Regions from separate parts of the Vibrio sp. JZG120 genome, predicted to be linked through region 2. Evidence: predicted binding sites of a transcription regulator. Region 2 holds the regulator's gene; each other region holds the start of a gene.
What was found. Region 2 encodes PurR, which represses purine synthesis genes. Its sites were predicted from a motif close to TNANGNAAACGTTTNCNTNA; they were not measured.

Region 1 (4,270 bases), on a different contig from region 2:
TTCGTCATTTAAGCTATAACAATAGCTATCGACTTTAAATTGCTAAATTTGCAATAAAATTATTACTCAACAAAGAGCAGTGAACTATATCACAAGTTGTCTTTCATACCTTTTTCTTATGCAGTTTTTGCCAACTCCCTTGAAAAAAATACGCCTTGACTCCATCTGTAGGTGAATAATCCATCACTCATTGCCATATTCGGGCAGTGATTAGATAGCGTAGTGTTCTATGAGTTCCCTAAATGAAGCCGTTAGGCTAGATAAATGGCTATGGGCCGCAAGATTTTATAAAACCCGCTCTATCGCTCGTAACATGGTCGATGGTGGTAAAGTCCACTATAATGGCCAACGAAGCAAACCGAGTAAAATCGTTGAAGTGGGCGCCGAAGTAAGACTTCGTCAAGGCAACGAAGAAAAAACGGTGATCATCGAAAAAATTTCTGATCAACGCCGAGGCGCTCCCATCGCACAGACCTTGTATCGCGAAACTAATGAAAGTATAGCGAAACGTGAGGAACACGCGACTCAACGTAAGCTTAATGCCCACAACCCAAGTCCAGAACGCCGCCCAGATAAAAAGCAGCGCAGAGACATCATTAAGTTCAAACACCAATAAAAGCCGGAATTACCAACGAGGAAAGCACTCCATGGCAAATAATGTTTTAAACCGCTACCTATTCGAAGATCTTTCAGTACGTGGCGAGTTGGTACAATTGGATGAAGCGTACCAACGTGTTATCTCCAGCAAGGAATATCCGGCAGCAATAGAGAAACTGCTGGGTGAGCTACTCGTTTCAACCACTCTTTTAACTGCCACTCTTAAGTTCGAAGGCTCAATCACCATTCAGCTACAAGGCGACGGCCCTGTATCTCTTGCCGTTATCAACGGTGACCACAAGCAACGCGTTCGTGGCGTGGCTCGCTGGGAAGGCGATATTGCCGATGATGCAAGCCTCCACGATCTCATGGGCAAAGGTTACCTCGTTATCACTATCGAACCGAAAAACGGTGAGCGTTACCAAGGTGTCGTTGGATTAGAAGGTGATACTCTAGCCGACGTACTAGAAGGCTACTTCGCAAACTCAGAGCAGCTAAAAACGCGCCTATGGATACGCACGGGCGAGCACGAAGGTAAAGCCCACGCAGCAGGCATGTTGATTCAAGTAATCCCTGATGGCACTGGTTCACCAGATGATTTCGAGCATCTAGAGCAACTGACTGACACGGTAAAAGATGAAGAGCTATTTGGTCTAGAAGCTAACGAACTACTATACCGCCTATATAACCAAGACAAAGTGCGCCTTTACGAACCGCAACCTGTCGAATTCCATTGTGGCTGTTCTCGTGATCGTAGTGGTGCCGCTATCATCACCGTTGAGAAAGCTGAAATTTATGACATTTTGGCTGAAGTAGGATCCGTTTCTTTACATTGTGATTACTGTGGCACGACCTATACGTTCGACGAAGCAGAAGTCACCGAGCTATATGCACAAGCTTCTGCGGACAAGAAAACCCTGCATTAATTTACATAGCTTATCAAGCACGTAATTTACCCTACAAAATGCCAGCTTAATGCTGGCATTTTTGTGATCAACCCCTCGTAATGCCTCGCTTCAAGCGTAATAAAACAACTGCTTAATTTTAAACAATTAATAATGATTTTGCCCTAGCGCAAAGGATTGCGTGCACGATAAACTATTCCCACCAATATGTGACGGGTTACCTAAAACCTTATTGAAATCATGGATAAATTTTGAGCTATCTCCCTGTTTTCTCCCCGCCCCGTTGCTAGCATGGTGAGCAGATTAAAATTAAAACATTCTTACAAAATCCCTACAAAAATCCTTATAAGGAGCACCTATGACCGTTATGGAACATACTAAGGCTGCAACACTTGATCTAACCAAGCACGGACTGCATAACGTTAAAGAGGTTATTCGCAACCCTAGCTACGAAATGTTGTTTGAGGAAGAAACGCGTGAAGACCTAACAGGTTATGAGCGTGGCGTGGTTACTGAACTAGGTGCGGTTGCCGTTGACACTGGCATCTTTACTGGTCGCTCACCAAAAGATAAATACATCGTCAAAGACGCTACGACAGAAGAACATATGTGGTGGACGTCTGATCAAGTGAAAAATGACAACAAACCAATCACTCCAGAAGTGTGGGACGAGCTGAAAGAACTGGTCACAAACCAGCTTTCTAACAAGCGCTTGTTTGTTGTTGACGGTTACTGTGGTGCAAACCCAGATACGCGTTTGAGCATTCGTGTTATCACGGAAGTCGCATGGCAAGCGCACTTCGTTAAAAACATGTTTATCCGCCCAACAGAAGAAGAATTGACAACATTTGAACCAGACTTCGTGGTAATGAATGGCGCAAAATGCACTAACCCAAAATGGGAAGAGCAAGGTCTGAACTCAGAAAACTTCACCGTATTTAACCTAACCGAGCGCATGCAACTTATCGGTGGTACTTGGTACGGCGGTGAGATGAAGAAAGGCATGTTCGCAATGATGAACTACTTCCTTCCATTAAAAGACATCGCATCAATGCACTGTAGCGCTAACATGGGTAAAGACGGCGACGTAGCGGTATTCTTTGGTCTCTCTGGTACGGGTAAAACCACACTATCGACTGATCCTAAACGTGCGCTAATTGGTGATGATGAGCACGGTTGGGATGATGACGGCGTTTTCAACTTCGAAGGTGGTTGTTACGCGAAAACCATCAAGCTATCGAAAGAAGCGGAGCCAGACATCTACAACGCAATTCGCCGTGATGCACTGCTAGAAAACGTAACGGTACGTAGCGATGGCTCTATTGACTTTGATGATGGTTCGAAAACAGAAAACACTCGTGTTTCTTACCCTATCTACCATATCGACAACATTGTTAAGCCAGTATCAAAAGGCGGTCACGCGAATAAAGTGATCTTCCTATCGGCGGACGCATTTGGTGTGCTACCTCCAGTGTCTAAATTGACACCTGAGCAAACGAAGTACCACTTCCTATCTGGCTTTACTGCAAAACTGGCAGGAACAGAGCGTGGTATTACTGAGCCAACGCCAACCTTCTCTGCATGTTTTGGCGCAGCGTTCCTAACGCTTCACCCAACTAAATACGCAGAAGTACTGGTTAAACGTATGGAAGCAGCAGGCGCTGAGGCTTACCTAGTGAACACAGGTTGGAACGGCACTGGCAAACGTATCTCGATTCAAGATACGCGCGGAATTATTGATGCGATTCTTGATGGTTCGATTGAAGATGCACCAACTAAGCACATTCCTATCTTCAATCTTGAAGTACCGACTTCACTACCAGGTGTGGATCCAAGCATTCTAGACCCTCGTGACACGTACGTTGATCCACTTCAGTGGGAAAGCAAAGCGAAAGACTTGGCTGAACGCTTTATCAATAACTTTGATAAATACACGGACAATGCGGAAGGTAAATCTCTGGTTGCCGCTGGCCCTCAGATTGATTAAGTCGAGTAACAACGACATCGCGTAAACCACAGTGATAAGTGGGCAGCCACTTATCACTTTTACGTAGACCAAGTTACAAAAAAACCACTTCAAGCCCCTCTTTTGAGGGGCTTTTTATTGAATACCGCAGAATATTGATACAAGCTAAAGCCTATCTAGTTTTATTTAATAGCAAACGTAGGTTCTAGCAGGGATGAAAACAGCGCGTCGAGTTCTAATTCTGTTACTGGTTATCTTAGTTGCCATTCCGGCCACTACGATTGCGCTGTTAACAACATCTTACGCCGATGCAACTTGGCGTCTGCTATCAAACAGCATTTCCTTGCCCTTTCAAGCAGAAAGCGTGCGTTACGATTTTCCCTACCACCTAACTTTACAGGGTGTGAACACAAACGTAGACGACGCTTCTTATATCGAGCAAGTCGATTTATGGATGAATCCCGATGTTTATCGCGATGGTAAATGGATCGTTGATAGCTTATTGATTGATGGACTTAATTTGCAGTATGGCGCGCCAAAGCTCCCGCCTTTAGATAACGTTTTGTTCCATCAAATCGCGCTCAAAAATATTGATTACGCCGACGAGCAGTTTTCTGGTAATGGCATTGACCTTCAAATTCAATCACCACTGTGGAATGGCCAGTTAATACCATATGGCGAGGTTCAACTTGCAGCCGACCAGATCTATTGGAATGGCGAAGCCTTTAATCAGGTCTTGGTCGACATGGACTACAAACCGCAAGACAGTACGCTCTATGGCACTTCATTTAACTGGCGTAAC
Region 2 (4,270 bases):
GTTAGCTACTTCGATTAAGCGTTCGCTAGACTCCCATAAATCGTTGGAAATTGCGTAGTACTTAGTAACGACTGGGAAGCCACGTTTTTTATAAACGTAAGGCTTTAGCCCTTGTTTCTCGAAGTCAGATGAAGTTTGTTGGTCTGCTCTTATATGAAGCTGATTATTTACAACTAGTGCAAACATTGTTTCATCAGCGAATAGTCCGAAGCCACCAAACATTGAGCGCGACTTGATATTACCAAGTGCCTCAAATAGCTTCATAGAGTCTTTGAGTATCGGTTTATCCATGTTTTGTTATCTCGGTGTAATTAATATTACGCCACCAAAAGTCAGGTCCGAGAGAGTAGCAAACATGCGCAAAAGCAATGTCATTACAGGGTAAAGTCATCGCTTGCACACTTGCCATCGGTAACCCCGCTACCTTCCATATAGTACTATGGTTCAGGCCGGAGGCTTTGCGTCCCACCCTTTCGAATGGTTTGCCCTGTGCGTGACAGAATGAGCATACTTCGTATATTGAATTAACATCACGTTTTACCCGTAAAAGTGTGATTCTGGTTCAATAAAAAGTGTCGACAAGCGCATATTTGTGCATATTTGAGAATAAGGCGGGATGATCTCGAGGTTGTGAGGGAGTGTGATTTACCTACATATAAAACAGAGACTTAGAGATTTTTTGTCTAACAAACCTAAGTCAGGGGAAAGTTATTTAGAGACAAAAAATAAGCGCCCTTTTAGAGCGCTTATTTGACATCGTTATATCTGGCGAATTTTAGTTCATTTTCTTCACGGTGTTTCGAATTACAAGCTCAGGTTGCATTTCGAAAATTCGCTTTTCGTGTTCTTTATCTTTGATTCGCTCAAGTAGGATCTCGAACGCATTTTTACCCACACGACGTTTAGGTTGGTGGATAGTGGTTAACGGTGGAGAGAAGTATTCCGCAAGCTCGATGTTGTCGTAGCCGATCACTGAAATATCATCAGGAACTTTGATACCGTTTTGTTGTAGGCGGCTCATTAGGCCCAGAGCCATTGTGTCGTTAAAACAGAATACCGCTGTCGGACGTTTGTCCATTGCTGTAATTTTATCTGCGACTAATACGGCCGTATCACATTCAAAGTTACCTTCAAGGATCCAATCTTCATTTACAGCTAGGTTTGCTTCGCTCATCGCGCGACGGAAACCTGCAATGCGCTCTTGGCAAGCAAGTTTTTCAAAATGACCGCTTAGACAAGCAATATCAGTATGGCCATTGTCGATCAGATGTTTGGTTGCGATGTAGCCACCTTCTTCTGAGTTATCCATGATCTTGTCCGCTTGTGAGCTTTCTGGACCCCAATCCATGACCACTTTAGGAATGTCGGCATGACGGTCAAGCATCTCTTTAAGCTCTTCGGTTAAGTCAGAACACATCACTAGGATGCCATCAACACGTTTTTCAGCCAGCATACGGATGTAATCGCGTTGTTTTTCGTAAATCCCACCCGTATTACACAGAATCAGAGTGTAGCCTTGGCGGTAACAGTAGCTCTCAACCCCGTCAATCACTTCTGAGAAGAATAGGTTGGTTGACTGCGTTACTAACATGCCAATAGTACGAGTTGAGTTGCACTTTAGGCTGCGTGCAACCGCACTTGGCGCGTAATTCAACTCGTCCACGGCTTTCATTACTTTTTCTTGCGTTGCTTCTGCAACGAAACGCGTTTTATTGATAACGTGCGAAACTGTCGTAGTGGAAACGCCGGCTAAGCGAGCAACGTCTTTTATAGTGGCCATAAATGGTGTCCTGTATCGAGCTACTGAAATATGTCGTGTTGGATGTACCTGATGCTCTAATGGTTTTACACCCAGCAATCTAAGGTTGGCGCTAAGTGTTTCGGCAGCGGTTGGTCCAAGTACGACAAAAGGGTACGTAGCAGCATCGGTCGATGAATTTTATCTTTTTTCTATCTGATGAGAAATTGCCATCAACCTGTTAAAAAACACAAAAACCGCTATATTTCAGCGGTTTACATATAAATCATATTTAATCGTTTGCGCTCACATTTTAGCCCTATGTGGACTGACTAGCAATGTTTTCAGCAAGAGATTTGTGTATTTGAAGTCACATTTTGACTGCTAAATAACCAAGCGTCTTTGAGCTAAGTTAAGGCAAACGAATAATATACCCAACTTACTTACATTCAGTTATTTCAGGTATACAGGAAGCCCGATAGGCGGGCTCCTTAAAAAATAGGCGGCAATTATTCCCCAATAAGGTAAGCGCTGTCTAGTTTACAAAATGCAACTAATAGTTTCGCGACGCTCGAGTAGAACCCAAATTCGTCGAATTGTTTACATTTGTCTGCAAACTGAGGTAACCAAGACATCAACTGTTGCTGGATAAAGTCGTTTTGTTTAACGAAGGCTTCTTCCATGTGTTTTTCTTGCTCAAGTTCGTTTGAGCGGATAATCATGTTGCCGAGAAAGTCGAGTTCAACGGCTAAGTGGTCCGCAGGCTCTTTTAGATTTTCATCTACTTGAACGCCAAATTCTGCCATCAACTTTTCCATTTCCTCGGCTGGCTTGTCATTCAGCAAACCTGATTCACCGATGTACATCGATGCGTAAGGAAGAGCGCCATATTTTTCTGTCTTCAAAAACAGTTCACAAAAGTCAGCAGCAAGCTCCAATTGAGCGTCTTCACGATCTTGCAATCGGTTTAGCGCATCAACGAGGCTATCAACGGCTGGTTTCAGCGACTCATTTTCACCTAAACCTGCTAGAAAACTGCGAATTTCAACACTGTGGTAGGCTTCCAGTTCTTTCTCTGTTAGCTCTTTTGCGAACAAGCTCGAAAACCACCAGTAAATTTCAGCGCGTTTTTCATTAAAAGCTTTCACTTCTTGCATTTTGGGCTCCTGAATGATGCTTCAAGTTGTGCATCACAAAGTCAATTAGGGATATCCCCTAAGTGTAATCAATTAAAATGAATAGCAGTAACTATAATTATTATGTTTTATGGTCAAAAATTAACGTTTATTAATAGCGATGGGTAAGCTTGTTTTGAATCAATAAAAACGCTAAATCTTGCTTTTTAATGTATCTATGACTAGAAATGTTACTAGTTATGAATAGAATACGTCTTGGATAATAAGAAGACAGAAAAGTGGTGTAAATGAGCTATCACGTATTAGTCGTAGAAGATGATGTTGTAACTCGTAGTAAGCTTGCGGGATATTTCCAAAATGAGGGTTACCAAGTCAGCGAAGCAGAGAGTGGCGCAGAAATGCGTGAGGTCCTGCAAGCGGGTGATGTAGACCTAATCATGCTGGATATCAACCTGCCGGGTGAAGACGGCCTGATGCTTACTCGTGAATTACGTAGCCAATCGGATATTGGTATCATATTAGTAACAGGACGCACGGATAGCATTGATAAAATCGTAGGCCTAGAAATGGGCGCTGACGATTATGTGACAAAACCTTTTGAACTGAGGGAGTTGTTGGTTCGCGTTAAAAACTTGCTGTGGCGTATTTCAGCAGCGCGTAGCGGTAGCGCGAAAGCGAACGAAACCAGTGAAGAACATATTGTACGTTTTGGAGAGTGGACATTCGACATTCAACGTCGTGCGCTGAGCCGTAACGGCGAACCCGTAAAATTGACCAAAGCAGAATACGAACTTTTGGTGGCGTTATCGTCTTACCCTAACCAGGTGTTAAGTCGCGAGCGTATTTTGAATATGATCAGCCACCGAGTTGATGCTCCCAATGATCGTACTATTGATGTTCTTATTCGACGTATGCGCGCAAAAATGGAGTTTGATCCAAAGAACCCACAAATTTTTGTGACGGTGCACGGCGAAGGCTATATGTTTGCTGGTGATTAAACTGAACAAACCTAAGTCTTAAAAAGAAAAAGGAGAGCTTCGGCTCTCCTTTTTTGTGGTTTCAATATAGTACTACTTTGCTTCAACCATTGGTGTTTGGCCGACAGTATCACGCAACCTTTGCCAAATGCTGCCCAAGTACTCATGCCAATAAAGCTCTGTTTGTTCTAAGTAACGCGCTTTAGGTGAGTATTTATCCCAAGGTTGACTGATTTCGCTAATAGCTAAGAAGTTGGTCGGGGCTGGGATTGGTTTAATGCCTGCTGCGTTGAACTCATACAATGCACGGCTCATGTGGCTTGCTGAAGTGACTAACACAATCTCCTTTTGTTGAACGAATGCAGCCGCTTGACGCGCCTCTTCCCACGTATCTTTCGCATCTTCTAATAAAATGATAT
Region 3 (4,270 bases), on a different contig from region 2:
GCAAGCGGCTACGAGAAACATCATCCGGGTCGAATCACACCTTGCTTAGAAGGTTGGCTTTCAGAGCCCATCTCCATTAACTGCTATACGCCTGCAGGAAGACCACCACTGCGCTTATCCGTACTTTTAGACTGTATTCACCAAAGCATTCCACAAGGTTGGAAAACCTGACAAAAAACAAAAAGGCCATCGCAATGATGGCCTTTCCAACTTTAGTATCTAACAGTCGTCCTTTACGTTCGGACTATTGAGACAATCTAGCAGTTACGCTAGCAATTCTTTTGCTGTGTTCACTACGTTTTCAGTCGTGAAGCCAAACATCTCGAATAGTTGACCAGCAGGTGCAGATTCACCAAATGTCGTCATGCCGATGATGCGACCATCGAAACCAACGTACTTGTACCAGAAGTCTGCGATGCCCGCTTCGATAGCGATGCGTGCTGTTACGTCTGATGGCAATACTGCTTCACGGTAAGCGGCGTCTTGTTTGTCGAATGCATCCGTTGATGGCATTGAAACAACGCGTACTTTCTTACCTTCTGCCGTTAGTTGAGTCGCAGCTTCTACTGCTAGCTCAACTTCAGAACCTGTTGCGATAAGGATTAGCTCTGGCTTGCCTTCGCAATCTTTCAGGATGTATGCACCTTTCGCGATGTTCGCTACTTGCTCAGCTGTACGATCTTGTTGCGCTAAGTTTTGACGAGAGAAGATAAGTGCTGTTGGTGCATCTTTACGTTCAATCGCTAGTTTCCATGCTACGGCAGACTCAACCTGGTCACACGGACGCCATGTACTCATGTTTGGCGTTACGCGTAGAGATGCCATTTGCTCAACAGGTTGGTGAGTTGGGCCATCTTCGCCAAGACCGATCGAATCGTGCGTGTACACTTGGATGTTCTGAATTTTCATCAGCGCAGCCATACGCATTGCGTTACGAGCGTATTCCATGAACATTAGGAATGTCGCACCGTAAGGAACGAAACCACCGTGCAATGCGATACCGTTGATGATAGCAGTCATACCGAATTCACGTACACCGTAGTGGATGTAGTTGCCAGAGAAGTCCTCCGTTTCTAGAGACTTAGAACCAGACCACATGGTCAGGTTAGAAGGCGCTAGGTCAGCAGAGCCGCCCATGAATTCAGGAAGCATTTGACCAAACGCTTCTAGTGCATTTTGCGATGCTTTACGTGATGCAATGTTCGCTGGGTTTGCTTGAAGATCAGCAATGATTTGGTTCGCTTTTTCTTCCCATTCCGCTGGAAGTTCGCCGTTTAGACGACGTTTAAGCTCTGCTGCTTCTGCAGGGTAAGCTGCTGCGTATGCTTCGAACTTTTCATTCCAAGCCGCTTCTTTCGCTGCACCTGCTTCTTTTGCATCCCACTCAGCGTAAACATCTGCCGGGATCTCAAATGGGCCGTACTCCCAACCTAGGTATTCGCGAGCCGCTTGGATCTCATCGTGACCTAGTGGTGCACCGTGACAGTCGTGCGAACCAGACTTGTTAGGAGAACCGAAACCGATGATTGTCTTAGTACAGATTAGAGTCGGGCGAGGATCCGCTTTAGCCGCTTCAATCGCTGCGTTGATTGCTTCAGGATCGTGACCGTCTACCGCTGGGATTACGTGCCAGCCGTAAGCTTCGAAACGCTTAGGTGTATCGTCAGAGAACCAACCTTCAACGTGACCGTCGATAGAGATACCGTTGTCATCCCAAAACGCGATCAGTTTGCCTAGACCTAGCGTACCTGCTAGAGAGCATGCTTCGTGCGAGATGCCTTCCATTAGACAGCCGTCACCCATGAACACATACGTAAAGTGGTCAACGATGTCGTGGCCTTCTTTGTTGAACTGTGCCGCTAGTGCTTTCTCTGCGATAGCCATACCAACAGCATTAGTGATGCCTTGGCCAAGAGGACCCGTTGTTGTCTCGATACCAGGCGCGTAACCGTACTCTGGGTGACCTGGGGTTTTTGAGTGCAATTGACGGAAGTTTTTCAGATCGTCAATAGATAGCTCATAACCGCTTAAGTGCAGTAGAGAGTAAATAAGCATTGAGCCGTGACCGTTTGACAGCACAAAGCGATCGCGGTCGGCCCACTCTGGGTTTGAAGGGTTATGGTTTAGGTGAGAGCGCCAAAGAACTTCAGCGATATCAGCCATACCCATTGGTGCGCCTGGGTGGCCTGAGTTAGCTTGTTGAACACCATCCATGCTTAGAGCACGAATTGCATTGGCAAGATGTTTACGAGACGACATGTCTGCTCCTGAGTACATTAAGCGAAACGAAAAGTAGGTCATAATTCTCTCAAAGCCCTGTTGGGTGTGCAAACGTTTTCCAGTCCAAAACCTCACAAATATTGCACCTTTCGCGCCAAATCGTTCGAAGTTCTTAAAATTATCAATAAATCAGGCAAACGTTTGGTTATAACAAAAACCAAAAAAGAGCTTGTAATTCGAGCAATCAAATTTAGAATAGACGTCTAGATGTAGATACACCTACAAAAATTAGTATTAATTTGCGCTGGAGAGTTTATCATTCCCCAGTTTTAAACCAGATATAGTGGAGCTAACATGGCTAAGCACCTGTTTACTTCTGAGTCAGTATCAGAAGGTCATCCAGATAAAATTGCAGACCAGATTTCTGATGCGGTTCTTGACGCGATTCTAGAGCAAGATCCAAAGGCTCGTGTTGCATGTGAGACTTACGTTAAAACCGGTATGGTAATGGTGGGTGGTGAAATCACGACTTCAGCATGGGTAGACATCGAAGAGTTAACTCGTGAAACCGTTCGTGAAATCGGCTACGTACATTCAGATATGGGCTTTGACGCAGATTCTTGTGCGGTACTAAACACAATCGGTAAACAGTCGCCAGATATCAACCAAGGTGTTGATAAAGCTGACCCTAAAGAACAAGGTGCAGGCGACCAAGGCATCATGTTTGGTTACGCTTGTAACGAAACTGAAGTACTAATGCCAGCGCCAATTACTTACTCTCACCGTCTTGTTCAAAAGCAAGCAGAAGTTCGTAAAAACGGCACACTACCTTGGTTGCGTCCTGATGCAAAATCTCAGGTAACATTCCAATACGATCAAGGTAACATCGTTGGTATCGATGCGGTTGTTCTTTCAACTCAACACTGTGATTCAATCTCAACTTCAGACCTGCGTGAAGCGGTAATGGAAGAGATCATTAAGCCAGTGCTACCTTCTGAGTGGATCAACAAAGAAACAAACTTCTTCATTAACCCAACTGGTCGCTTCGTAATCGGTGGTCCTATGGGTGACTGTGGTCTAACAGGTCGTAAGATCATCGTAGATACTTACGGCGGCGCAGCTCGTCACGGTGGCGGTGCGTTCTCTGGTAAAGATCCATCAAAAGTTGACCGTAGTGCAGCATACGCAGCACGTTACGTAGCGAAAAACATCGTAGCGGCTGGCATGGCTGACCGTTGTGAGATCCAACTTTCTTACGCAATCGGTGTTGCTGATCCAACGTCTATCATGGTGGAAACGTTCGGTACTGAGAAAGTATCTCACGACATCATCATTGAAGCAGTTCGTCAATTCTTCGACCTACGTCCATACGGCCTACAAGAAATGCTTAACCTTCTTCAACCTATCTACAAGAAGACAGCGGCTTACGGTCACTTCGGTCGTGAAGAATTCCCGTGGGAAGCGACAGACAAAGCTGCACTTCTACGCGATTTCGCTGGCATCAAATAATCAAGCCAAGCAAGAATCAATCAAGCCCTCGCCTATGGCGGGGGCTTTTTATTTTCAGCAACGTTTATCCAGCCATTTCAGCTCATACCGCCCTGCCCCACAAAGCAGTCCTGTTTCTCCCTCATTTTTATACCGAATAAATTTTAAGCAATTATTTGTAAATTATCCCATCTCCGCCAATAGTTAAAATATTGTTAATTCCAATTTAAATAGAGACGTCGGATGCTGGCGACTGTGGAAGCAACACTTAAGTAAAGACATGAGTCAGGCATCTTTATGGCCGATACCAAACTAAGCCAATGCTCAGATGTAAACTTGAAAAAGTCGCTTCAAGTTTGACTGAACAAAAACCGCTGTCAGTTGGTATAAGCGGATAATGTGGGAATAAATCAAGGAGGAGTTATGCCTCGAACTGTTAATCCATCGGACTTCCACAACAAGCGAAAGGAAGTGCCAGACAACGAATACGCCAGAACCATACCGTGCAATACGGTCAATCTTTCTGCACCTTTTCATTGGCTCGCATTAGGTCTGCATGATT
Region 4 (4,270 bases), 270 kb from region 2:
TGCGCCAAGAGCCTATGCTTGCAGGTGTTATTGCTGGTACTCGTGGTGAAGAGCACTGGGATATCGAAACTAACACCGTTGATTTCTTCGACCTTAAGGGCGATCTAGAAGCAGTTCTAGAACTGTCTGCTAACGAAAAAGCGTACTCTTTCGCTGCACTGTCACCTGAAAGCAAAAAAGCTAACCCAGCACTTCACCCAGGTCAATCTGCGGCAATCATCGTAGATGGTAAAGAAGTGGGGGTGATCGGTACCGTTCACCCTGAGCTTGAGCGTAAGTTCGGTCTAAACGGTCGTACTATCGTATTCGAAATCGAATGGTCTGCAATCAACAGTAAAGTGATCCCAGAAGCTGTTCAGCTTTCTAAATTCCCATCAAACCGTCGTGACATCGCAGTAGTTGTGGACGAAGCGGTAGCATCTGGTGACATCGTTAATGCTTGTTTAGAGCAAGGTGGCGAGTTCCTTAAAGATGCGAAGCTGTTCGACGTGTACGTAGGTAAAGGCGTTGAAGACGGTAAGAAGAGCCTAGCAATCGCTTTGACTCTACAATCAGTTGAGCGCACGCTTGAAGATGCAGACATCGCAGGTGCGGTAGACGCTATCGTTGCTCACGTTTCTGAGAAGTTTGGTGCTGCTCTACGTGACTAAGCGTTAGACGAACTATCTCTCTTAAGAAACTAAAAACCCTGTCAAATCGGCAGGGTTTTTTTATGTTGAGCATTATCTTATTGTGATTCACGTACTAGGCCGTTTACGTCACCTGCTACAACCTCAAAAATCTGGACCAAACTTGAGGTAACGCTTAATCGAGATTTGGCATATATCGTTTTTCAGCCAACAGACGCTAACGTTAGCTTATTGGCAGCTAGGCAGCGAGTGAGAGGGTATAGCTAAGCAGAAGTGGCAGCGTAAGAATACTGAAAAAGTTGCCAAATAGTACCATTGACGCCACTTTCATGGGCTCTATATTCAGCCTTTCCGCAAATAGGTAATTCATGACGGCTGGTGGCAGCATTGTGAAGAGTACCATCATTTGCAATTGCATCGTTGGAAGGGGAATTAACCAATAAATAAGTGCAAATGCAACCGCCCCAGTTGCAAGCGACTGCACGGTACACAATACACCAACCTTTAAACCGTCCACTCTTAAATGACACATTTGCGCCCCCAGGGATAAAAGCATCACGGGTACTGCCGCTTGGCCAAGTAGAGCAGTCGCTTCGTATAAAGGTGCCCATACACCCACATTTGACACGTTGAGAAACAGAGCCAACGACGCAGCTAAAAAGATTGGCATCTTGACTATTTGCTTAAAAGGGTTGCCATTACTAAGTAGCATTACACCTAAACTAATGTGCAAGCATGCTGACACGACAAATAGCAGTACTGCTGAGGATAGCGCAATTTCTCCAAACGTATAGGTAAACAAAGGAATAGCAAGGTTTCCGCTATTGCGAAACATATGTGGTGGTGCCCAGGTTTTAAACGACAGTGACGTCAATCGACATACTGGGATCATGAGTAGTGCGGGAACCAAAACCGCGACAATTGCTGCAAAAAGGAGTGGTCCCTGATTCGAGTCTAACGGCATGTTAACGAGCGAAGAAAACACCAGCGCAGGTGTGAAAACCTCAATGTTAATGCGGTTGATTGGACGAAAGTCAGGCTTGATGTAACGACCTACCAAATAGCCGACGCCGACAAGAGCAAAAACAGGGAAAAGAATATTTATGATTTGATTAATCATGGTCGCCTAGATGAAGTGTAAGGAGCTAATGTGGAGATACACGAAGAACCACATTATCAACCTTTATATATTGCGTCATCGCTGAACAGTGAGAAGCGTGGGTTTAATCAAGCTTTCTAAGCACAGTTGCAAAGCCAGGTGGTCATACCATTTAGTTCAATTGTTACGTATCGAGTTACATACAAATCACTGAATTTACGACAAGTTCTATGTCAAGTGTCTGTTAAATAACCAATCTCTGATATTTTTATTAAATAGTGATTAATGTTGATATTTAAACTACTTTTAGTTTTATCAGCTGGATGTTTTTCCTATTAAAGAGAAAACAAAAACAAAAATATCAAAATGTTGGCGTTTAACAATAATTTACATAGTGCTATTCCTTTTGTTCGCCAAGAAAAAAGTTGGCGAAAATCATAAGCTTGTCATACACTTCCTGATGTAACCCCGATATGTTGTTGAATTGGTAGGGTAAAACTGCTCTGGCGCTACACTAACGTAGCATTGTTTAACATAGCTTTGAGGAAAGTTTTATGGCGCTCACAAAAGCCGAACTGGCAGAAAACCTGTTTGATAAATTAGGATTTAGTAAGCGGGACGCCAAGGAAACGGTGGAAGTGTTCTTTGAAGAGATTCGTAAGGCACTGGAAAGTGGCGAACAGGTAAAACTGTCAGGTTTTGGTAACTTTGATCTTCGTGACAAGAATGAACGACCTGGTCGTAACCCGAAAACCGGTGAAGATATTCCAATTACTGCTCGACGTGTAGTGACTTTTCGCCCGGGTCAGAAGTTAAAAGCTCGTGTAGAAAACCTGAAGAAAGTACAGTAAGCCGAATAAATGGATCACGCTAAGGCGTGGTCTTTTTTTTGCGTAAAACTTGTGTCGCATATAAACGAAAACCACCGCAATGCGGTGGTTTTTCTGTTTTTGAGTATATCTTAATGATATGGGTTACGCTGCTTCTAGGTGCGTTGTTAAGTATGGTTGCCATGCTTGTTGGTACAAGTTTTTAGACTGTGCACGCATGTTGCGAATAGAAGCGAGTTCTAGTTCGCTTAGTTCGCGTTTCTCCATCATCGCTTGGCGTTCTAGTTTCTGGATTTTTTCGTATAGGTCGTGTTCAGGACCGCTTTTCACATCTGCGATGGCTTTTAAGTGCAGTTGAACTTCGGCAACTAGATTTGTCTTTGGTAAACGAACGAGTAAGTTCAAGTCTCTATAGCCTGAAGGACCAGGTTTTTTGAAGCGATTTTTTACTTTAACAATTGTTGTTTCACGCTCTAAGGTTTCATAAATGGAGACTAAGCTCGCGACGTCTTCAGCAACAATCGTGGCACGGGCTAGGTCAGTAATGCGTTCGACTTTTCCATCTAACTCCAAAGCTATTTTTTCTTCTGCTCGTTGTTTGGACTTTACGCCTGCGAAGTATGGCTGAGCATCATTAAGAAGTGCGGTACTTTTACAGATAGTTTCAAGCTCAAATTGTGCTTGGTGAGCTTTGCTGTAAAGAATGTCGAAGTCAGTGTATGGCTGAGTTGGAGTTGCGTCGATTGACTGAATACCATACAAGCCGCTAAGGCTATGTTTAAAGAGTTTCGAACAAACTTCGTTTTGACTTGTTGAACGATTTTGATCGCCACTCGGCGCTGGGGTAATTGGAAGTGCGGCAAATGCCGGTGCACGGCTAAGTACCAAAAGCATCAATGCTGTAGTACGAAGAAATAAGCTCATTCACTCTCCTTAACTTGCTTGTACTTAGAAAATAGGGAACATAAAGGTCGCTAAGTTCGGCAAATCAGGTACTAACTTATTAATGGGGTCATTACGAAAGATTCCAAGGTTTCAGTTTTGTCTTGAAGTGGAATCGTGCGTTAGATCACCATTTCTCTTTTCTTTATTCTGTTTATCAGATAAAGGCGTGGTTCCTATAAGAACGTTTACATCCTATCACCGCTGTATTAACCAAAGATGAACGGCATAGACAAATTGAAAAAAATCGTTAGTCTTACTTCTCAAAATGAAAATCAGCCGACAAGTAGAAAGTAAAATGAGAGACCAAGAGTTTTGGCATAATAAATGGGCCAGTAATCAAATCGGATTTCACTTGGAAGATGTAAACCCGCTATTACCTGCATATTGGCAACACACAAACCCAAAGCGTGAAGACAAAGTGTTAGTGCCTTTGTGTGGAAAGTCAGAAGACTTGATTTGGTTAGCGATGAAGCATGATTCAGTTGAAGGTGTTGAGCTGAGCCATATCGCTGTTCGTGCCTTTTTTGCTGAACATTTTTATACGCCAACCGTGACGCCTGTTAATGGTATGCACGAGCTTTATCAATTTGATGAGCTCTCTATTTATACTGGGGACTTTTTCACTGCACCAGTATCTCAAGCCGATATCATTTATGATCGCGCCGCGTTGGTTGCTTTACCGCAAGATATGCGAGAGGAGTATGTAGAGCGTCTCAAGCAACTTTTGAATCCAGGCGGTCGTATTTTGCTTGTTACACTCAACTATC

Region 1: pckA (phosphoenolpyruvate carboxykinase (ATP)) is a predicted target of PurR. The motif match lies at 1,668-1,687, and genes of this name have one in related genera.
Region 3: metK (methionine adenosyltransferase) is a predicted target of PurR. The motif match lies at 2,410-2,429, and genes of this name have one in related genera.
Region 4: ihfA (integration host factor subunit alpha) is a predicted target of PurR. The motif match lies at 2,087-2,106, and genes of this name have one in related genera.

What each region holds. Positions count from the first base shown of each region.
Region 1 covers NZ_JBSRRK010000005.1:100,310-104,579, reverse strand. The annotation lists gene hslR (ribosome-associated heat shock protein Hsp15) at 230-616, shown strand; gene hslO (Hsp33 family molecular chaperone HslO) at 648-1,523, shown strand; gene pckA (phosphoenolpyruvate carboxykinase (ATP)) at 1,861-3,489, shown strand; gene ACWPOD_RS11940 (AsmA family protein) at 3,683-4,270, shown strand, end outside.
Region 2 covers NZ_JBSRRK010000004.1:584,040-588,309, reverse strand. The annotation lists gene ACWPOD_RS11080 (TfoX/Sxy family DNA transformation protein) at 1-291, opposite strand, end outside; cyclic di-GMP riboswitch class I at 408-497, opposite strand; gene purR (HTH-type transcriptional repressor PurR) at 776-1,780, opposite strand; gene torD (molecular chaperone TorD) at 2,248-2,895, opposite strand; gene torR (two-component system response regulator TorR) at 3,162-3,872, shown strand; gene elyC (envelope biogenesis factor ElyC) at 3,945-4,270, opposite strand, start outside.
Region 3 covers NZ_JBSRRK010000009.1:59,995-64,264, forward strand. The annotation lists gene ACWPOD_RS17915 (LysR family transcriptional regulator) at 1-171, shown strand, start outside; gene tkt (transketolase) at 265-2,259, opposite strand; gene metK (methionine adenosyltransferase) at 2,575-3,729, shown strand; gene ACWPOD_RS17930 (DUF2189 domain-containing protein) at 4,132-4,270, shown strand, end outside.
Region 4 covers NZ_JBSRRK010000004.1:316,008-320,277, reverse strand. The annotation lists gene pheT (phenylalanine--tRNA ligase subunit beta) at 1-650, shown strand, start outside; gene ACWPOD_RS09900 (AEC family transporter) at 868-1,749, opposite strand; gene ihfA (integration host factor subunit alpha) at 2,283-2,579, shown strand; gene ACWPOD_RS09890 (RelA/SpoT domain-containing protein) at 2,703-3,482, opposite strand; gene ACWPOD_RS09885 (thiopurine S-methyltransferase) at 3,799-4,270, shown strand, end outside.